DNA from 3 places in the Streptomyces sp. NRRL S-378 genome. Region 3 is predicted to be linked to each of the others. Evidence: predicted binding sites of a transcription regulator. Region 3 holds the regulator's gene; each other region holds the start of a gene.
What was found. The regulator HrcA, encoded in region 3, represses chaperone genes, less so after heat shock. The targets are predictions, from matches to a motif close to TTNGCACTCNGNNNNNCNGAGTGCNAA.
Positions count from the first base shown of each region.

Region 1: a site for HrcA is predicted at 5,241-5,267, ahead of groES (co-chaperone GroES). Genes of this name have one in related genera too.
Region 2: a site for HrcA is predicted at 3,468-3,494, ahead of groL (chaperonin GroEL). Genes of this name have one in related genera too.

Region 1 is NZ_JOBX01000018.1:224-7,360, reverse strand. It holds gene IH80_RS0115575 (LysR family transcriptional regulator) at 1-586, opposite strand, end outside; gene IH80_RS0115570 (MOSC domain-containing protein) at 675-1,361, shown strand; gene IH80_RS0115565 (SDR family NAD(P)-dependent oxidoreductase) at 1,393-2,166, shown strand; gene IH80_RS0115560 (ester cyclase) at 2,274-2,984, shown strand; gene groL (chaperonin GroEL) at 3,049-4,677, opposite strand; gene groES (co-chaperone GroES) at 4,789-5,097, opposite strand; gene IH80_RS40865 (hypothetical protein) at 5,459-5,761, shown strand; gene IH80_RS0115540 (FtsW/RodA/SpoVE family cell cycle protein) at 5,949-7,137, shown strand, end outside.
Region 2 is NZ_JOBX01000024.1:152,618-159,754, reverse strand. It holds gene IH80_RS0118995 (glucosyl-3-phosphoglycerate synthase) at 1-756, opposite strand, end outside; SAM riboswitch class I at 941-1,098, shown strand; gene thrC (threonine synthase) at 1,092-2,390, shown strand; gene IH80_RS0118985 (MoaD/ThiS family protein) at 2,427-2,705, shown strand; gene IH80_RS0118980 (cold-shock protein) at 3,091-3,297, shown strand; gene groL (chaperonin GroEL) at 3,626-5,245, shown strand; gene IH80_RS44790 (hypothetical protein) at 5,467-5,643, shown strand; gene IH80_RS0118965 (hypothetical protein) at 5,645-6,205, shown strand; gene IH80_RS0118960 (phosphoribosylanthranilate isomerase) at 6,291-6,890, shown strand; gene IH80_RS0118955 (SDR family oxidoreductase) at 6,976-7,137, shown strand, end outside.
Region 3 is NZ_JOBX01000003.1:146,419-153,555, forward strand. It holds gene IH80_RS0103820 (nitronate monooxygenase) at 1-661, opposite strand, end outside; gene dnaJ (molecular chaperone DnaJ) at 819-1,958, opposite strand; gene hrcA (heat-inducible transcriptional repressor HrcA) at 1,959-2,975, opposite strand; gene IH80_RS0103835 (MBL fold metallo-hydrolase) at 3,129-3,848, shown strand; gene IH80_RS0103840 (DUF3097 domain-containing protein) at 3,883-4,698, shown strand; gene hemW (radical SAM family heme chaperone HemW) at 4,817-6,049, opposite strand; gene IH80_RS0103850 (AMP-dependent synthetase/ligase) at 6,178-7,137, opposite strand, start outside.

The DNA of each region.
Region 1 (7,137 bases), on a different contig from region 3:
CCGCCAGTTCCGCCATGCCCACGCGCTCCGCCCCGGCCAGCGCGTGTCCCTCCGGGACCAGCCCCACGAGCCGGTCGGTCAGCAGCGGCCGCACCACGAGGTCCTCCCACTCGGCCGCCGACCCGGCCGCCCCGCCGTAGCGGAAGGCCAGTGCCAGATCACAGTCGCCCTCGCGCAGCATCTCCACCGACCGCGGCGGCTCGGCCTCGACCAGCGAGATACGGGTGCCCGGGTGCTCGGCACGCATCGCCGCGAGCGCGGTCGGCACCAGGGTGGAGCTGCCGCTGGGGAAGGACACGAGCCGCACCCGGCCGGCGCGCAGCCCGGCGATGGCCGCGACCTCCTCCTCGGCGGCCGTCAGCCCGGCCAGGATCCCGGCGGCGTGCCGCACCAGGGCCTCGCCCGCCTGCGTCAGCCGCATCTCGCGGCCGGTGCGGATGAGCAGCGGGGTGCCGGCCGACTGTTCCAGCGCCTTCATCTGCTGGGAGACGGCGGGCTGGGTGCAGCCGAGTTCGCGCGCGGCGGCGGAGAAGGACCCGGTCCCGGCGACGGCGCGCAGTACCCGGAGATGACGTGCCTCGATCACCCTTCGAGCATAAGCCCCTCTTTCATCGCTGCGCGAATACCCCCGTGACGCTTTGGGGCCGCGCGGTTAGCCTGTGCTCATGGGCCCCATGCATCTGATCTCCGTGAACGTCGGCACCGCCACGCCTTCCGAGCACACCGACGCGGAGAGCGGGGTGACGGGCATCGGCAAGCGTCCCGTCCCCGGGCCGGTCCGCGTCTTCGCCCCCGGCGACAAGGCCACCGGCCTGGGCAGCGGTCTGGAGGGCGACGCCATCTGCAACCGCCGCCACCACGGCGGCGACCACCAGGCCGTCTACGCGTACGCCCGCGAGGACCTCGACCTGTGGGAGCAGGAGCTGGGCCGCGAGCTGCCCGGCGGGCTCTTCGGCGAGAACTTCACGACCTCCGGCATCGACCTGAACGCCGCACGGCTCGGCGACCGCTGGCGGGTCGGCGCGGACCTCGTCCTGGAAGTGGCCTCGGCGCGCATCCCGTGCCGCACCTTCCAGGGGGCGCTGGGCGAGGCGGGCTGGGTGAAGCGGTTCACCCGGGAGGCCCGGCCGGGCGCGTACCTGCGGGTGATCCAGGAGGGCTCGGTCTCCCCCGGCGACTCCATCGAGATCATCCACCGGCCGGACCACGACGTGACGGTGCAGCTGTGGTTCCGCGCCTTCACCACCGAGCGCACCCTGCTGCCGCGCACCCTCGCCGCGGGCGCGGCGATGGAGCCGGAGGCGCACGAGACCGTCCGCCAGTACGTGGAGAAGTACGGGGCCGGGGCCGGGGCGCGTTAGCGCTGTCGTCCGGGGCGGCTAGGTTGCGCCTATGACGACTGCGCTGATTACGGGATCCACGGCGGGCATCGGCGCCGCCTTCGCACGCAAACTCGCCGCCCAGGGCCACAACCTGGTGCTGGTCGCACGCGACACGAAGCGGCTCGGCGAGCAGGCCACCGAGCTGCACGACCGGCACGGCATCGAGGCCGAGGCACTGGCCGCCGACCTCTCCACCGAGGCGGGCATCGCGGCGGTCGAGAAGCGCCTCGGCGACCGCACGCACCCCGTGGACCTGCTGGTCAACAACGCCGGCTTCGGCAACAAGGGCCGCTACCTCGAGGTCTCCATGGCCGACGAGCTGACCATGCTGAAGGTGCACGTCGAGGCGGTGCTGCGGCTGACCTCGGCGGCCTCGGAGTCGATGCGCTCGCGCGGCCGCGGCGGCGTGATCAACGTGGCCTCGGTGGCCGCCTTCGTACCCCGGGGTACGTACGGGGCCAGCAAGGCCTGGGTCGTGCAGTTCACCCAGGGTGCGGCGCGGGACATGGCGGGGTCCGGGGTCCGGCTGATGGCCCTGTGCCCCGGCTTCGTACGGACGGAGTTCCACCAGCGCGCCGGCATGGGCACGGACAACATCCCCGGCTGGATGTGGCTGGACGCCGACAAGCTGGTGGCGGCGGCCCTGGCCGACCTGGCGCGCGGTAAGACGGTGTCGATCCCGGACCCGCGGTACAAGGCCCTGATGGGCGTGGTGAAGCTGACCCCGCGCGGGCTGCTGGGCGGGGTGTCCTCGCGCACGGGCCGCAAGTACGGGCCGCAGTAGCGTTCGTGACCCGCCGGTAAGGCCCTGACGGGGCCCCACCGAAGCCGCCAAACGGGCCAAATCTCCCTAAAATGGACATGTTCCCATCTCCAGCGGGAGGCGACGCGATGACATTCGTACAAGTGATCGATTATGAAACCACGCGGTTCGATGAGATGAACGCGCTCATAGACCGCTGGGCGGAACAGAGCAGCGGCAGGCGCACCGCCACGCACACGATGATCGGCCAGGACCGCGAGGCCCGGAACCACTACGTGGACATGGTGGAATTCTCCTCGTACGAGGAGGCGATGAAGAACTCTCAGCTGCCCGAGACGGACCGCATGTTCCAGGAGATGGTGGCCCTCTGCGAGGGAATGCCGACGTTCATGAACCTCGACGTGGTCCGCGACGAGCACCTCAACAAACAGCTCTGCAACCGGGTGTTCCAGGAAGCCGCCATGGCCGGCGACATGAGCGTCCTCGACGAGTGCTTCGCGACGAACTACATCGACCACGACGCCAGCAAGGAGGAGCCCACCGTCGTCGGGCGCGAGGGCATGCGCTCCGACATGGAGATGTGGCGCGCGAGCTTCGACATGACCTTCGAGCCGGTGGCCCAGGTGGCCGAGGGCGACATGGTCACGACGGTGTGGAACTGGCGCGGCACCCACAAGGGCGAGTTCATGGGGGTCGCACCGACCGGCAAGACGTACGAGATGTCCGGGACCACGACCTTCCGGTGCGCGAACGGAGAGATCATCGAGGGCTGGTGGCACTACAACCCCGGGGCCCTGCAACGCCAGATGGGCGGGACCGGAATGCCCTACGGAACCTGAGACCCGAACACGGGGAAGGCCCCGCTCCGCGACTGCGGAACGGGGCCTTCGACGTGGAACGCGATCAGTGGCTGTGGCCGTGACCGTGGCCGTGACCGGCGTCGCCCTCGTCCTCCGCCGGCTTCTCGACGACCAGGGTCTCGGTCGTGAGCAGCAGGGAGGCGATGGAGGCGGCGTTCTCCAGCGCGGAACGGGTGACCTTCACCGGGTCGATGACGCCGGCCTTGACCAGGTCGCCGTACTCGCCGGTGGCGGCGTTGAAGCCCTGGCCCTTGTCGAGCTCGGAGACCTTCGAGGTGATGACGTAGCCCTCGAGGCCCGCGTTCTCGGCGATCCAGCGCAGCGGCTCGACGGCGGCGCGGCGCACGACCGCGACACCGGTGGCCTCGTCGCCCGACAGGCCGAGGTTGCCCTCGAGGACCTTGACGGCGTGGACGAGCGCGGAGCCACCGCCGGAGACGATGCCCTCCTCGACCGCGGCGCGGGTCGCGGAGATGGCGTCCTCGAGACGGTGCTTCTTCTCCTTGAGCTCCACCTCGGTGGCGGCGCCGACCTTGATGACGCAGACGCCGCCGGCGAGCTTCGCCAGGCGCTCCTGCAGCTTCTCGCGGTCCCAGTCCGAGTCCGTGGCCTCGATCTCGGCCTTGATCTGGTTCACGCGGCCGAGGACCTCGTCGGAGCTGCCCGCGCCGTCGACGATGGTGGTGTCGTCCTTGGAGATGGTCACGCGGCGGGCGGAGCCCAGCACGTCCAGACCGGCCTGGTCGAGCTTGAGACCGACCTCCTCGGCGATGACGGTGGCACCGGTGAGGGTGGCCATGTCCTGCAGCATCGCCTTGCGACGGTCACCGAAGCCCGGGGCCTTGACGGCCACCGCGTTGAAGGTGCCGCGGATCTTGTTGACGACGAGGGTGGAGAGCGCCTCGCCCTCGACGTCCTCGGCGATGATCAGCAGCGGCTTGGAGCCACCGGCCTGGATGACCTTCTCCAGCAGCGGCAGGAGGTCCTGGATCGAGGAGATCTTGCCCTGGTTGATCAGGATGTACGGGTCGTCGAGGACGGCCTCCATACGCTCCTGGTCGGAGACCATGTACGGGGAGAGGTAGCCCTTGTCGAAGGCCATGCCCTCGGTGAACTCCAGCTCCAGGCCGAAGGTGTTGGACTCCTCGACGGTGATGACACCGTCCTTGCCGACCTTGTCCATCGCCTCGGCGATGAGCTCGCCGACCTGGGCGTCCTGCGCGGAGAGCGCGGCCACGGCGGCGATGTCGGACTTGTCCTCGATCGGGCGGGCGGTCGCGAGGAGGTCCTCGGACACGGCCTTGACCGCGGCGTCGATGCCCTTCTTCAGGGCGGCCGGGGAAGCGCCGGCGGCGACGTTGCGCAGACCCTCGCGGACCAGCGCCTGGGCCAGCACGGTGGCGGTGGTGGTGCCGTCACCCGCGATGTCGTTGGTCTTGGTCGCCACCTCCTTCACGAGCTGCGCGCCCAGGTTCTCGTACGGGTCGTCCAGCTCGACCTCGCGGGCGATGGTGACACCGTCGTTGGTGATGGTGGGGGCGCCGAACTTCTTGTCGATGACGACGTTGCGGCCCTTGGGGCCGATCGTCACCTTGACCGTGTCGGCAAGCTTGTTGACGCCGCGCTCGAGGGCGCGACGGGCGTCCTCGTCGAACTTCAGGATCTTCGCCATGGGAGCGGTTCAGCCCTCTCGAAAACTCGGTTTAACGGGCTGCGCCCCTCGCCGCCCGGCAATCAGCGGGGTGACCAGGGGCGCAGCTCAAAGCAGTGCTGTGAAGCGAAATTACTTCTCGACGATCGCGAGCACGTCGCGAGCCGAGAGGACGAGGTACTCCTCGCCGCTGTACTTCACTTCGGTGCCGCCGTACTTGCTGTACAGCACGATGTCGCCAACGGTGACGTCCAGCGGGAGACGCTGGCCGTCCTCGAAGCGACCCGGACCGACCGCGAGGACGACGCCCTCCTGGGGCTTCTCCTTCGCGGTGTCCGGGATGACCAGGCCGGAGGCCGTGGTCTGCTCGGCGTCGAGCGGCTGGACCACAATGCGGTCCTCAAGCGGCTTGATGGCAACCTTGGAGCTGGCGGTCGTCACTGTCCGACCTCCCCCTTCGGAGATCCGGGGTTAACTGTCTGAGGTGGCGACCAGGTCGATCCGTCGTCGCGGGTGCCGGACCTGCCTGTCGCTGTGTTGGCACTCACCGGGGGTGAGTGCCAGGTGCGAGACTATTCCGGCGATTAGCACTCGGTCAAGCGGAGTGCCAATTCTCGGCCGCGGTGTCCTGTCCGGGTCCGCTGCCGACCGGCTCCCGCCGAGGGTGGCCACGGTTCCTGCGGGGCGGTGATGTGCGGTGTGGGGGGGCGCCCCGGCGGAGCGTCTCCTCGGCTCGGCGCGTGCGGCCTTGCGGTGGGCAGACGGGCTGGGTTGCGCGCTCGTCCTGCGGGGACACTCCGCCGTGCCCCCACCCCACGCCACGGCTCCGCCCGAACAACACCCCGGCCGTACGAAGCGGCAGCAGGCATCCCCCGCGGGCGCGACGAAGGAGCTCAACTCCGCCGGGACCTTCACCGAGCCGGTGAAGCTGATCAAGCTGATCAAGCTGATCGGCGCAGCGAAACAGGACGTGGCCACCGACCAGGAGTGGGACCTGCTGTCGTTCGCGAAGCAGGCGAAGAACCTGTCCGGCGGCAGGGTGCGGTCACGACACTTCCCGCGGAGCGCTTCGGACGGAACCTCGGGGAGGACATCAACGTCGTAGATGATATGAAGATAAAGCGCCTCATTGCAGAGCAGATCGGACCCAAGGCTTCCGCAAGCCCCGGCGCACCGAGCGTCTCGGCCGGCGCGCCCGGCGCGCCCGGCGCCACGCCGGGGGCGCGTGAGGCGTCACCCCCGCCCTCCTCCCCGCCCTCCCCGTCCGCCCTCCAGGACGGTGGCGGCATCCCGTGCGTGGACTGAGGCCCCTGACGACGGCGGGCGCCCGCCGTCGCACCGAGGCGCTGCTCCTCGCCTTCGTCATCGCCATCGCCGTCTTCGGGCACGCCGCCGCGGGCCTCGCGATGAACGGCGAGCTCCCGCCCAACCTCGCCTACTTCGCCATCAGCATGACGCTGCTGTCACTGGTGGGGCACCTGGGCGTGCGCCGCTTCGCGGCCTACGCGGACCCGCTGGTCTTCCCGCTGGCCATGCTGCTGACCGGGCTGGGGCTCGTACTGATCCACCGGCTCGACCAGGGCTACATCGAGCGGTACAACTCGGACGCGAACGCCCCTGGCCAGCTGCTGTGGACGGTGGTCGGCGTCGCCGCCTGCATCGCGGTACTGGCCCTGCTGCGCGACCACCGGCTGCTCCAGCGGTTCATCTACATCACGATGGCGGTCGCGCTGGTGCTGCTGATCGCCCCGGCGTTCTTCGGCGCGGACACGTACGGCGCCAAGAGGTGGATCATCCTCTTCGGGTTCTCGATCCAGCCCGGCGAATTCGTGAAGATCATGATCGCGATCTTCTTCGCCGGCTACCTGGTCGTCCACCGGGACTCCCTCGCCCTGACCGGCCGGAAGTTCCTCGGCATGCGGCTGCCTCCGATGCGCCAGCTCGGACCCATCATCACCGTGTGGATCCTCTCGATGCTGGTGCTGGTCTTCGAGCGCGACCTGGGAACGTCGCTGATCTTCTTCGGCGTCTTCGTGGTGATGCTGTACGTCGCCACCGAGCGCACCAGCTGGATCGTGTGCGGCGTCCTCATGGCCTCGGCGGGCGCCTTCGTGGTCGGCTCGACGGAGCCGCACGTCAAGGCGCGCGTGGCGGCCTGGCTGAACCCGCTCTCCGTCTACTGGGACACCCCTCCCCCGGGCGTCACCTCGGACCAGTCGGCGCAGGCGCTGTTCAGCTTCGGTACGGGCGGCATCTCCGGGACCGGCCTCGGGCTGGGGCACCCCGAACTGATCAAGTTCGCCGGCCGCAGCGACTTCATCCTCACGACGGTGGGCGAGGAGCTCGGCCTGGCCGGGGTCATGGCCGTCCTGATCCTCTACGCGCTCCTCGTGCAGCGCGGGCTCCGGATGGCGCTCGGCGCCCGCGACCCCTTCGGCAAACTGCTGGCGGTGGGCCTGGCCTCGGCACTGGCGCTCCAGG
Region 2 (7,137 bases), on a different contig from region 3:
CTGTCCGCCCTGGTGGCGGTGGAGCCGCACGCCCACGTCCACCTGGGCCAGCGCGTCCAGTCCGACCGTGTGCAGCGCGTCGACCAGCAGGCCCAGCTCCACCCCGTAGCCCACCGGGAACGGCAGCCGCTCCAGCAGGGACCGCCGTACGGCGTACTCGCCGCCCAGCGGCTGGACGAAGCCGGCCAGTTGCGGCCAGTGCAGGTTCAGCAGCGGGCGGGCGACCAGCTCCGTGACCCGTCCGCCCTGGCCGGGGGCGTCACCCAGCGGCCGGTCGTACATCGCCTTGACGAACTGCACGCCGGGGTCGGTGAGCAGCGGGCCCACGATCCCGGAGACGAAGGAGGCCGAGAAGTCCCGCAGGTCGGCGTCGACGAAGCAGACGATGTCGCCGGTGGTGGCCAGCAGCGAGCGCCACAGCACCTCGCCCTTGCCGGGCAGTGCCGGGATCCTCGGCAGGATCTCGTCGCGGTGCACCACCCGGGCGCCGGCCTTCGCCGCGATCTCGGCGGTCCGGTCGGCCGAGCCCGAGTCGACCACGACCAGCTCGTCCACGAGCGGGACCGGCAGTCCCTCGATCAGCTGACGCCGGATGACCTCGACGATCGCGCCGACCGTCGCCTCCTCGTCCAGCGCGGGCAGCACCACGCTGACCGTGGTCCCGGCCGCCCGTTTGAGGTCGAGCAGCTGGTCGAGCGGTCGGTCGGCGGCGGACCAGGAGCGGTCGGCCAGCCAGCGCTCCACCTCTTCCAGCACCCTCAGCACTCCCTGCTCGTCGGCGTTATGGCCGTTTATGTGATCCATCTCGCGGTTCGGACGGCTGTCTCAACCGCCCGTCCCTTCGGTTACAGTCTTGAACAACGCGAAGGACCACCGCATGCCGGGGTCCCCGCGTACAAACGCACCGGCGCGCCACAGAGCGCGTGTGCCGGTGCCATACCGCTCATCCAGAGGGGCAGAGGGACACGGCCCGTTGAAGCCCCGGCAACCCTCCAGTCGGTTCTCGCGATCGCGCAGCAGCGCTCGTCGACGAGGTCCCCGGCTAGGGAAGGTGCCAATTCCGTCTCATGGCGAAATGCGCCATGGGGAAGATGAGGAGAAAGGGCCTCGCCATCATGGCTGCACAGACTGTCGCCACCTCTGTCGATCTCGGACCTGCCACGGGCCTTTCCTGTCGCGAGTGCGGTACCCGCTTCGAGCTCGGTCCCATCTTCGCGTGCGCCGAGTGCTTCGGACCTCTGGAAGTCGCCTACGAGCTGCCGACCGGTGACCCGGAGGCCCTGCGCGCCGCGATCGAGGCCGGCCCGAACAACATCTGGCGCTACGCCCCGCTGCTGCCCGTCCCCGCCGACGTGGCCGCCAAGCCCAGCCTGAACCCCGGCTTCACCAAGCTCGTCGACGCGGCCAACCTGGCCAAGGAGCTGGGCATCACCGGCAAGCTGTACGTCAAGGACGACTCCGGCAACCCGACGCACTCCTTCAAGGACCGCGTCGTGGCCATCGCCGTCGAGGCCGCCCGCGCCTTCGGCTTCACCACCCTGTCCTGCTCCTCCACCGGCAACCTGGCCGGCGCCGTCGGCGCCGCGGCCGCCCGGGCCGGCTTCCGCTCCTGCGTGTTCATCCCGCACGACCTGGAGCAGGGCAAGGTCGTCATGGCCGGTGTGTACGGCGGCGACCTGGTCGGCATCGAGGGCAACTACGACGACGTCAACCGCTTCTGCTCCGAGCTCATCGGCGACCCGCTGGGCGAGGGCTGGGGCTTCGTCAACGTCAACCTCCGCCCGTACTACGGCGAGGGCTCCAAGACGCTGGCGTACGAGATCTGCGAGCAGCTCGGCTGGCAGCTGCCCGACCAGATCGTCATCCCGATCGCGTCCGGCTCGCAGCTCACGAAGATCGACAAGGGTCTGCAGGAGCTCATCAGGCTCGGCCTCGTCGAGGACAAGCCGTACAAGATCTTCGGCGCCCAGGCCGAGGGCTGCTCCCCGGTGTCGACCGCCTTCAAGGCCGGCCACGACGTGGTCCGCCCGCAGAAGCCGAACACCATCGCCAAGTCCCTCGCGATCGGCAACCCGGCGGACGGCCCGTACGTCCTGGACATCGCGCGCCGCACCGGCGGTTTCGTCGAGGACGTGACCGACGAGCAGGTCGTCGAGGCCATCAAGATCCTTGCGCAGACCGAGGGCATCTTCGCCGAGACCGCGGGCGGCGTGACCGTCGGCGTGACGAAGAAGCTCATCGAGAACGGACAGCTCGACCCGGCGCTGACCACTGTCGTCCTCAACACCGGTGACGGCCTCAAGACCCTGGAGGCGGTGGCCGCGGACAGCGGGCAGACCGCCACCATCCGCCCCAGCCTGGACGCGTTCCGCGCCGCCGGCCTGGCCTGACCACCCTCCACGTACTACCGGAAAGGCAGTAGCGCCATGAGCGTCAACGTCCGCATCCCCACCATCCTGCGCACCTACACCGGCGGTCAGGCCGAGGTCCCGGCCGAGGGCGCGACCCTCGCCGAGGTCATCGAGTCCCTGGAGAAGAACCACCCGGGCATCGCCGCGCGCGTCCTGGACGACCAGGGCAAGCTCCGCCGCTTCGTGAACGTCTACGTCAACGACGACGACGTGCGCTTCGAGGGCGGACTGGAGGCGGTCACGCCGGACGGCGCCGGCGTCTCGATCATTCCGGCCGTCGCGGGCGGCTGCTGACCCACCCGGTAAACCGTAATTACCCCCTCCGCTAAAAGCGGAGGGGGTAATTCTGTTTGATTGGGCACGGTACAGTTGGGGAAGTCCCCTCCGCTGGACTTGCCCGCCGCATATGAACGGGTCGCGTGAGGGTCGACATCGGGTCAATGTGCGGGTGCGGTATGGGGCTTTGGCGAGATATGTCAGGCCCGAGTTGCCCTGGAACATGCCAAATTTTCACTCTATTTCAATGTTTCTCGGTGTCCAGATTTCTCGTCGGATTGACCTGTTGCAGACAGCACTCGCGCAGATACATTCAGCCTCGGTCGAAGCGTTCCGACGCAAGTTCTGACCCGGTAACGCGAAGTGCGTTCCCGCGCAAGGGCCAGTAATAGGGGAGTTAGGCATGGCTCAGGGCACCGTCAAGTGGTTCAACGCGGAGAAGGGCTACGGCTTCATCGCGGTCGACGGTGGTGCGGATGTGTTCGTCCACTACAGCGCCATCCAGATGGACGGGTACCGCACCCTTGAAGAGGGTCAGCGGGTCGAGTTCGAGATCTCGCAGGGCCAGAAGGGTCCGCAGGCGGACATGGTCAAGCTCGCGCTCGGCTAGTCCCGGAGCCTCGACCACCGACGCTCGGTCTTCCGTCGAAGACCCCGGAAGACCTACGAGGGGCCCACATCCCGGACACGGGATGTGGGCCCCTCGCGTCTGCGCCCCGTCTGCCTGCGTTCTCTCTGGAGCCGCTTGCACTCGAGGGGGTCGAGTGCTAATCATTGGCGTTAGCACTCTACGAGTGAGAGTGCTACTGAAACGAGGACCGGGTCGGTGAGGCCCGCAGGGTCCGGTGGGAAGGAACCGCCGGGCACGCAGGCCGTCCGTCGCGGGCGCGGGCGCGGTCCTGGGAGCAATCCACCGCTGTCCGGGAGGACCACTTCAGATGGCCAAGATCATTGCGTTCGACGAGGAGGCCCGTCGCGGCCTCGAGCGTGGGATGAACCAGCTCGCCGACGCCGTCAAGGTCACCCTTGGCCCCAAGGGTCGCAACGTCGTCCTTGAGAAGAAGTGGGGCGCCCCCACGATCACCAACGATGGTGTCTCCATCGCCAAGGAGATCGAGCTCGAGGACCCGTACGAGAAGATCGGCGCCGAGCTGGTCAAGGAAGTCGCCAAGAAGACGGACGACGTCGCCGGCGACGGTACGACCACCGCCACCGTCCTGGCCCAGGCGCTCGTGCGCGAGGGCCTGCGCAACGTGGCTGCCGGTGCCAACCCGATGGCCCTCAAGCGTGGTATCGAGAAGGCCGTCGAGGCCGTCTCCGCCGCCCTGCTCGCCCAGGCCAAGGATGTCGAGACCAAGGAGCAGATCGCTTCCACGGCCTCCATCTCCGCCGCCGACACCCAGATCGGCGAGCTCATCGCCGAGGCCATGGACAAGGTCGGCAAGGAAGGCGTCATCACCGTCGAGGAGTCCCAGACCTTCGGTCTGGAGCTGGAGCTCACCGAGGGCATGCGCTTCGACAAGGGCTACATCTCGGCGTACTTCGCCACCGACATGGAGCGCATGGAGTCGTCCCTCGACGACCCGTACATCCTGATCGTCAACTCCAAGATCGGCTCGGTCAAGGACCTGCTGCCGCTCCTGGAGAAGGTCATGCAGTCCGGAAAGCCGCTGCTGATCATCGCCGAGGACGTCGAGGGCGAGGCCCTGTCGACCCTGGTCGTCAACAAGATCCGCGGCACCTTCAAGTCCGTCGCCGTCAAGGCCCCGGGCTTCGGCGACCGTCGCAAGGCCATGCTCGGTGACATCGCCATCCTCACCGGTGGCACGGTCATCTCCGAGGAGGTCGGCCTCAAGCTGGAGAACGCCGGTCTCGACCTGCTCGGCCGCGCCCGCAAGGTCGTCATCACCAAGGACGAGACGACCATCGTCGACGGTGCCGGTGACAGCGACCAGGTCGCCGGTCGCGTGAACCAGATCCGCGCCGAGATCGAGAACTCCGACTCGGACTACGACCGCGAGAAGCTCCAGGAGCGCCTCGCGAAGCTGGCCGGCGGCGTGGCCGTCATCAAGGCCGGTGCCGCGACCGAGGTCGAGCTCAAGGAGCGCAAGCACCGCATCGAGGACGCCGTTCGCAACGCGAAGGCGGCCGTCGAGGAGGGCATCGTCGCCGGTGGTGGCGTGGCCCTGCTGCAGGCCTCCGCGGTCTTCGAGAAGCTGGAGCTCGAGGGTGACGAGGCGACCGGCGCCAACGCCGTGAAGCTCGCGCTGGAGGCCCCGCTGAAGCAGATCGCCGTCAACGGTGGTCTCGAGGGTGGCGTCGTCGTCGAGAAGGTGCGCAACCTCCCGATCGGTCACGGCCTCAACGCCGCGTCCGGCGAGTACGTCGACATGATCGCCGAGGGCATCATCGACCCGGCGAAGGTCACGCGCTCCGCGCTGCAGAACGCCGCGTCGATCGCCGCGCTGTTCCTGACCACCGAGGCCGTCATCGCCGACAAGCCGGAGAAGGCCGCGGCCGCTCCGGGCGGCATGCCGGGCGGTGACATGGACTTCTGATCGACCTGTTGGTCGATCGGCTGTTCTCGAACGAGGGCGGCACCCCGACGGGGGTGCCGCCCTCGGGCGTTCCCGGGGATCCGGATGGCGTGCGGCGCTGAGCCCGTGCCCTCAAGGCTGGTGTCGCGGTGCGGGCCCCGTCCGGTCCTGGGAACGGTCCCCCGCGGCCGGGTGGTGAAAACCGCTGGCCGGGGTGGGTGGGGGCGTGTGACCGTACGGCCATGGGGAACTCCGTCGCTTATCCCGTGCTGCGCACCGCCGATCCCGCCGAGGCGTACGAGAAGGCGCGACATCTCCGCGCGCTGCCGGCCACGCGGTACGCGCAGGTGTACGTGGGGGCCGAGCGGCTCGCCGCCGCGATCGGCGGGGCCGTGCCGGGCGAGCCGGAGCAGGGCTGAGGTGGGGAGTTCACGGGCGTACCCCGTCTTCCGGACGGACGACCTCGACGAGGCGTACCGGCGGGCCCGGGTGCTCTGCGCGCGGATGCGGCCGCTCGAACCGGAGATGTGGCTGTGCGCGCAGGCGACCACCGTCACGGAGGCCCGGTCGCTCGGGGTGCTCATGCCGACGGGACTGTTCGAGCCGTCGTACGACTGGGAGGCGGACGTCTGGTACCTGGGGGCCGCCCTGCCCGGCGGCGACCGGGAGCTGGCCGCCGTCCTGCCGCTGACGGTGGACTCTTACGCGGCCCCGGGCCCGGTCGAGGGGGCGCTCCTGCGGGCGCTGGGTGAGGGTGCGGCCACGTTGCTCTGGTACGGGGCCTGGCCCTGGGTCCCCGAGATACCGTCCCACTCGGCCGACCCGACCCACCAGCGCGTGGAGCTGGACGTCAACGGGGAGCATCCCGACGGCCGGCACACGGTGTACGTGCACTTCCGGTCCGCCGACGAGGTCGGTGCGGCGCATCTCGCCGCGGCCATCGGCGGGGCGGTGCTGGGGCCCGTACAGGTCGGCCGCTGACACCGGGGCGCGGGTGCGCCGTCCGTGCCGTTCGGCATGCGGGCGGGCACGGTCGCGGCTGCCGGGGTCGGCATAGGCTGGGCGCATGGCTGACCTCTTCGTCAAGATCTGCGGGCTCAGGACCGCGCCGGACGTCGATGCCGCGGTGGCGGCCGGGGCCGATGCCGTCGGGTTCGTGTTCGCGCCCGGCAGCCCCCGTACGGTCGACGCGGCCACCGCGCGCGAGCTGGCGGCGCGGGTACCGGACAGGGTGCTGACCGTCGGGGTGTTCCGCGGGCAGTCCGTCGAGGAGGTGCGCCGGTTCGCCGAGGACAGCGGTGTGCGGGGCGTGCAGCTGCACGGCGAGGAGGGCCCAGAGGACTTCGCGGCGCTGCGTGCCGAGGGCCGCACCCTGCTGCGGGCCACCGCCGGGCGCGTGCGGCGCTGCGGTGAGTACGGCGAGGACCTGCTGCTGCTGGACGCCCCCGACCCGGGCTCCGGCAAGCCGTGGAACTGGGGGGCGGCGGACTTCACCGCGCCCGAGGGGCGGTGGCTGCTGGCCGGCGGGCTGAATCCGGGCAACGTGCGCGAGGCGCTCGCGGCCACCGCGGCGTGGGGCGTCGACGTGTCCAGCGGTGTGGAGCGCGAGCGCGGGGTGAAGTCGCCGGAGCTGATCCGGGCCTTCGTCGAGGCGGCCCGCGGCTAGCGGATTTCTTTCGTGGTGACCCCTGGCGATGTTGTGTCAGGTTCATTCTGTAGTGACCGATACGGAAATCGAGGGGGGACCTGTCATGGGGAAGACAGCACTGGTCACGGGCGGCAGCCGGGGCATCGGCCGGGCCATCGCCGAACGGCTCGCCGCCGACGGCGACACCGTCGTACTGACCTACGCGAACGACGCGACGGCCGCGCGTGAGACCGTCGAGCGGATCACCGAGGGCGGCGGACGCGCC
Region 3 (7,137 bases):
TGACACCGCCCGCGGCGATGATCGGCAGGGCCACGGCCTCCCGCACCTGCGCCACCAGCGCGAGCAGTCCCACGGCCGCCGTGCCGTCGATCTGCGGGTCGTCCCGGTGCGTGCCCTGGTGGCCGCCCGCCTCGACGCCCTGGACGCAGACGGCGTCGGCGCCCGCCTGCTGGGCGCTGCGGGCCTCCTCGACGGAGGTCACCGTGACGACGGTGTACGTACCGGCCTTGCGCAGGGCGGCCAGGGCCGTGGGCTCGGGACAGCCGAAGGTGAACGACACCACCGGGACCGGGTCCTCGAGGAGGATAGCGAGCTTGGCGTCGTAGCCGTCGTCGCTGGTGCCGATGATGTCCTCCTCGGCGAGCGAGATCTCGTACCAGCTCGCCTCGCCGGCCAGCTGCCCGCGGTACGCCTCCACGGCGGCCGGGTCGACGTGCCCGGTCTGCGGCATGAAGAGGTTCACGCCGAAGCGGTACCGGGTGAGGGCGCGCACCTGTTTGATCTCCTGGTACATCCCGTCGGCGGTCTTGTAGCCGCCGGCGAGGAAGCCCAGTCCGCCCGCCTCGCACACGGCGGCGACGAGCGGCGGGCAGGAGGCGCCGCCCGCCATGGGAGCCTGCACGATCGGGTGGGGGGAGAGACCGTTCGCGGCGGTGGACATGGACTGCATCGTGCCACGTCCCGCCCAGGGGGCCGAATCACCGCATTCGCCTGGCATAGTCCGCTCCCGGCGGGCCCGCGGGCGGCTGCCGGGGGCACGCGAAGAGCCCGGCCGGGGGCCTCCCCGGACCGGGCTCGAAGCGGTGCGCACCCTTGGGTCAGCGACCGTTGAACGCGTCCTTCAGACGGCTGAAGAGGCCCTGCTGGCCCGGCGCGAACTGGCCCATGGGCCGCTCCTCGCCGCGCAGCTTCGCCAGCTGGCGCAGCAGCTCCTCCTGCTGGGCGTCCAGCTTGGTCGGGGTGGTGACCTCGACGTGGACGATCAGGTCGCCGCGCCCGCCGCCGCGCAGGTGGGTGACGCCGCGCCCGTGCAGCGGGATCGCCTGGCCCGACCCGGTGCCGGGCCGGATGTCGATCTCCTCCAGCCCGTCGAGCGTCTCGAGCGGGCATTTGGTGCCCAGCGCGGCCGCCGTCATCGGGATGGTCACCGTGCAGTGCAGGTCGTCCCCGCGCCGCTGGAAGGTCGGGTGCGCCAGCTCGTGGATCTCCACGTAGAGGTCGCCGGCGGGTCCGCCTCCGGGGCCGACCTCACCCTCGCCCGCGAGCTGGATCCGGGTGCCGTTCTCGACACCGGCCGGGATCTTGACCGTGAGGCTGCGGCGGGAGCGGACCCGGCCGTCGCCCGCGCACTCGTGGCACGGTGTCGGGACGACGGTGCCGAAGCCCTGGCACTGCGGGCAGGGGCGCGAGGTCATGACCTGGCCCAGGAAGGACCGGGTGACCTGCGAGACCTCACCGCGGCCGCGGCACATGTCACACGTCTGCGCCGAGGTGCCGGGGGCGGCACCCTCGCCGGAGCAGGTGGTGCAGACGACGGCCGTGTCGACCTGGATGTCCTTGGTGGTCCCGAAGGCCGCCTCGTCCAGCTCCAGGTCGAGGCGGATCATGGCGTCCTGGCCGCGCCGGGTCCGCGAGCGCGGGCCGCGCTGCGAGGCCTGGCCGAAGAAGGCGTCCATGATGTCGGAGAAGTTGCCGAAGCCGCCCGCGCCGAAGCCGCCGGCTCCGCCGCCACCGCCGGAGGCGGACAGCGGGTCGCCGCCGAGGTCGTAGACCTGCTTCTTCTGCGGGTCCGAGAGCACCTCGTAGGCCGCGTTGATCTCCTTGAAGCGCTCCTGCGTCTTCGGGTCCGGATTCACGTCCGGGTGGAGTTCACGCGCGAGGCGCCGGAAGGCCTTCTTGATCTCGTCCTGCGATGCGTCGCGGCGCACGCCGAGAACGGCGTAGTAGTCCGTGGCCACTTACGACTCCGCCAGGATCTGTCCGACGTAACGTGCCACTGCGCGTACCGCTCCCATCGTTCCGGGGTAGTCCATGCGGGTCGGTCCGACCACGCCGAGTTTGGCGACCGTTTCGCCGCCCGAACCGTAACCGACCGAGACGACCGACGTGGAGTTGAGCCCCTCGTAGGCGTTCTCGTGCCCGATCCTTACGGCCATCCCCGACTCGTTGGCCTCGCCGAGCAGCTTGAGGAGCACGACCTGCTCCTCCAGCGCCTCCAGCACCGGCCTGATCGTCAGGGGGAAATCGTGTCCGAAGCGGGTGAGATTGGCGGTACCGCCGATCATCAGCCGCTCCTCCGCCTCCTCCACCAGCGTTTCGAGGAGGGTCGACAGCACGGTGGAGACCGTGCCGCGGTCGTCCGCCTCGAAGGACTCCGGCAGGTCCTGGACGAGCGGGGGCACGTCGGTGAAGCGACGGCCGACGACCCTGCTGTTGAGCCGGGCCCGCAGGTCCGCCAGCGAGGCCTCGCCGAAGGGGCTCGGGCAGTCGACGAGCCGCTGCTCGACGCGTCCGGTGTCCGTGATCAGTACCAGCATCAGGCGCGCCGGGGCGAGCGAGAGCAGCTCCACGTGCCGGACGGTCGACCGGGTCAGGCTCGGGTACTGGACGACCGCCACCTGCCGGGTGAGCTGCGCGAGCAGCCGCACCGTGCGGCCGACGACGTCGTCGAGGTCGACGGCGCCGTCGAGGAAGTTCTGGATGGCCCGTCGCTCGGGGGTGGACAGCGGCTTGACCCCCGCCAGCTTGTCGACGAAGAGGCGGTAGCCCTTGTCGGTGGGGATCCGGCCGGCGCTGGTGTGGGGCTGGGCGATGTAGCCCTCTTCCTCCAGCACGGCCATGTCGTTGCGCACGGTGGCGGGCGAGACGCCGAGTCGGTGCCGCTCGGTGAGCGCCTTGGAGCCGACCGGCTCCTCCGTCCCGACGTAGTCCTGGACGATGGCGCGCAGCACTTCGAGTCTGCGTTCACTGAGCATCGCGCACACCTCCAGCGTGATCCGTTGCCGTGTTCTGCCGTGTTCTGACGTTCGTTGGCACTCTGTGGGTTCGAGTGCCAGAGAGCCCCCGCTCAGTGTACGGCCGGGTAGTAAGACCATGGCAAGGGAGGCCCGCCAGGGTAGCGTCGCGGCATGGACGTGCGATGGGAAGAGGCGGGCTGGGAACGGCTCACCGGACGGGCCGGCCGACGGCGTCTGCCGGTGTGGGACTGCACGGTGGGGCTGGTGGTGGGGGACGAGTCCGTACTCCTGATCGACCCCGGGTCGTGCGTGCGCGAGGGCGCCGGGGTGCGGGCCGAGGCCGAGCGGCTGACGGGCCGGAGCGTGACCCATATCGCATTCACGCACGGCCATTTCGATCACATCCTGGGTGCGGCCGCCTTCCCGGGGGCCGAGGTGTACGGCGCGGTCGGCCTGGCCGCGCTGCTCGCCGCGGACCGCGAGGAGCTGCGGGGGGACGCGGTGCGGCACGGGCTCGCCGAGGCGGAGGCGGCCGAGGCCGTGGCGCGGCTGGTGCTGCCCGGCCATCAGGTGTCGGGCGAGTGGACGCTGGACCTGGGCGGGGTGCAGGTGCTGCTGGCCAACGTGGGGCCCGGCCACACCGGGCACGACCTGGCCGTCTTCGTCCCGGGCGACCGCGAGACGGTGTTCTGCGGGGACCTGGTCGAGGAGTCGGGTGAGCCGATGGCGGGCCCGGACGCGATGCCCCGGCAGTGGCCCGCCGCCCTGGACCGGCTGCTGTCACTGGGCGGTGAGGACGCCTTGTACGTGCCCGGTCACGGAGCGGTGGTCACCGCGGAGTTCGTGCGTGCGCAACGCGCCACACTCGCGGCCCGTTCCGGCGTGTCGTAGGCGGGACGCGTTCGGCTCTCCTAGTGTCGGCCGGATGCGCGAGTACTCCCCCGACCTGACCCCGCAGTGGAAGCGGCCCAAGGCCGTCCCCGACGTCGCCGCCGAACCGGACCTGGTCGTCGAGGTGGCGGGTACGGACTTCTGCGGCGCGGTGGTGGCCTGCGAGGCGGGCACGGTGACCCTGGAGGACCGCTTCGGCAAGCGCCGGGTGTTCCCGATGGAGCCGCGGGGCTTCCTGCTGGACGGCGCGGTGGTCACCCTGGTCCGACCGTCCAGGGGCCCGTCGGCGCCGGCCCGTACGGCCTCGGGGTCGATCGCCGTCCCGGGAGCCCGGGCGCGGGTGGCCCGGGCGGGCCGGATCTACGTCGAGGGCCGGCACGACGCCGAGCTGGTGGAGCGGGTCTGGGGCGACGACCTGCGCATCGAGGGCGTGGTGGTCGAGTACCTGGAGGGCGTCGACGACCTGCCCGCGGTGGTGGCGGAGTTCGGGCCGGCTCCGGACGCCCGGCTGGGGGTGCTGGTGGACCATCTAGTGCCGGGCTCCAAGGAGTCCCGTATCGCGGCCTCGGTCGGCGCGACCTCACCGGACGTACTGGTGGTGGGCCACCCGTACGTGGACGTCTGGCAGGCGGTGAAGCCGTCGGCGCTGGGCATCCCCGCCTGGCCGGTGGTCCCGCGCGGCCAGGACTGGAAGACGGGCGTCTGCCGGGCCCTGGGCTGGCCGGAGAACACCGGGGCCGCCTGGCAGCACATCCTGTCCCGGGTGACGTCCTACAAGGACCTGGAGCCGACCCTGCTGGGCCGCGTGGAGGAGCTCATCGACTTCGTCACGGGTGACGGTGGGGCCTGACGCCCCCGAAGGTTCCGAAGTCGTGGTCCTCCGCATCCGCCGCGTACTGCCGGCGGCCGCCCAGGGACAGCGTAGGCAGTCCGGACAGAGATCCCCGGGTATTCACCCCACCAGGTGATCAGTCGACCAGGTCGCGGACCACCGCGTCGGCCAGCAGCCGTCCGCGCAGGGTCAGCACGGCCCTCCCGGCCTCGTAGGGCGCGGACTCCAGGAGGCCGTCCGAGAGGGCCTTACGGGACGCCGCGAGGCCGGCCGGGGCGAGCAGGGACAGCGGGACCCCGTCCACGAGGCGCAGCTCCAGCAGGATCCGCTCCACGCGGCGGTCCTCGTCCGAGAGGAGTTCACGCCCGGCACCCGGGGAGCGCCCCTCCGCGAGCGCGGCGGCGTAGGCGCCGGGGTGCTTGACGTTCCACCAGCGCACCCCGCCCACGTGCGAGTGCGCGCCCGGTCCGGCGCCCCACCAGTCGGCGCCGCGCCAGTACAGCTCGTTGTGGAGGCAGCGCCCGGCCTCCGAGGTGGCCCAGTTCGACACCTCGTACCAGGAGTACCCGGCCTGGGCCATGACCTCGTCCGCGATCAGGTAGCGGTCGGCGTGGACGTCGTCGTCGGTCATGGGAACCTCGCCGCGACGGATCCGGCGGGCCAGCTGCGTGCCCTCCTCAACGATCAGCGCGTAGGCGCTGACGTGGTCCGGGCCGGCCCCGAGGGCGGCGGCGAGGGAGTCCCGCCAGTCCTGGTCCGTCTCGCCCGGCGTCCCGTAGATCAGGTCGAGGTTGACGTGCTCGAAGCCCGCCGCGCGGGCCTCCGCCACGCACGCCTCGGGGCGCCCGGGGGTGTGGGTGCGGTCCAGGACCTTCAGGACGTGCTGCTTGGCGCTCTGCATGCCGAAGGAGATCCGGTTGAAGCCCCCGGCGCGCAGCTCGGCCAGGTAGGCCGGGTCCACGGACTCCGGGTTGGCCTCCGTCGTGATCTCGGCGTCGTCGGCCAGGCCGAACTCGTCCCGGATCGCCGCGAGCATCCGTACCAGGTCGGCGGCGGGCAGCAGGGTCGGCGTGCCGCCACCGACGAAGACGGTGCGGACGGCCCTCGGGTCGTCGCCGAGCACCTTCCGGGCGAGCCGGACCTCGTCGATCAGGGTGTCGGCGTAGTTCTCCCGGGAGGCGAGCACGCCTCCGGTGCCCCGCAGCTCGGTGGCCGTGTAGGTGTTGAAGTCGCAGTACCCGCAGCGCGTGGCGCAGTACGGGACGTGCAGGTAGAACCCGAGCGGCCGCTCTCCCGCGCCCGCCAGGGCATGCGACGGCAGCGAGCCGTCTTCGGGCATGGGTTCACCGTCGGGGAGTGCGGAAGGCATACCCCCATCATCCCGCACCGGCCACCGGGCTCCGCCCCGCTCTTCGGGGTACGGGGCCCCGGGCGGAAGGGCCGGGAGGGCCGTGCGGGGCGGGCCACGGCCCCGCCCCGCACGGCCCGCGGCAGGCGCTACGCCTCGCGGGCGCCCTCGTACATCTCGTCGATCAGGTGCTTGAACTCACGCTCGACCACCGGGCGCTTCAGCTTGAGGCTGGGGGTGAGGTCGCCGTGCTCGACGTCCAGGTCGCGCGGCAGGATCCGGAACTTCTTGACCGTCTGCCAGCGCTGGAGGCCCTCGTTCAGGGTCTGGACGTAGGTCTCGATCAGCCGGTCGGTCTCGGGCGCGGCCAGGACCTCCTTGTAGGTCCTGCCCTCCAGCCCGTTCTCGGCCGCCCAGGTCAGGATCGACGGCTCGTCGAGCGCGATCAGCGCCGTGCAGAAGTTCCGGTCGGCGCCGTGCACGACGATGGTCGACACGTACGGGCAGATCGCCTTGAACTGGCCCTCGATCTCCGCCGGGGCGACGTACTTGCCGCCCGAGGTCTTGATCAGGTCCTTCTTGCGGTCGGTGATGCGCAGGTAGCCGTCGGCCGACAGCTCTCCGATGTCACCGGTGTGCAGCCAGCCGTCGGGCTCCAGGACCTCGGCGGTCTTGTCCGGCTGCTTGTGGTAGCCCTGCATGATGCCGGGGCCGCGCAGCAGGACCTCGCCGTCGTCGGCGATGCGTACCTCGGTGCCGGGGAGCGGCTTGCCGACCGTGCCGGTGCGGTAGGCCTCGCCGGGGTTGACGAAGGAGGCCGCGCTGGACTCGGTCAGTCCGTAGCCCTCCAGGATGTGGACGCCCGCGCCGGAGAAGAAGAAGCCGATCTCGGGGGCCAGGGCGGACGCGCCGGAGACGGCGGCACGCAGCCTGCCGCCGAAGGCGTCACGGAGCTTGGAGTAGACGAGCGCGTCGGCGACCTTGTGCTTGGTGGTCAGGCCGAAGGGGGCGGTGGCCCGCCCGGTGCGCCGGAAGTTGTCCTGCGTGACCTTGGCGTACTCGCGGGCGACGCCGACCGACCACTGGAAGATCTTGTACTTGGCGCCGCC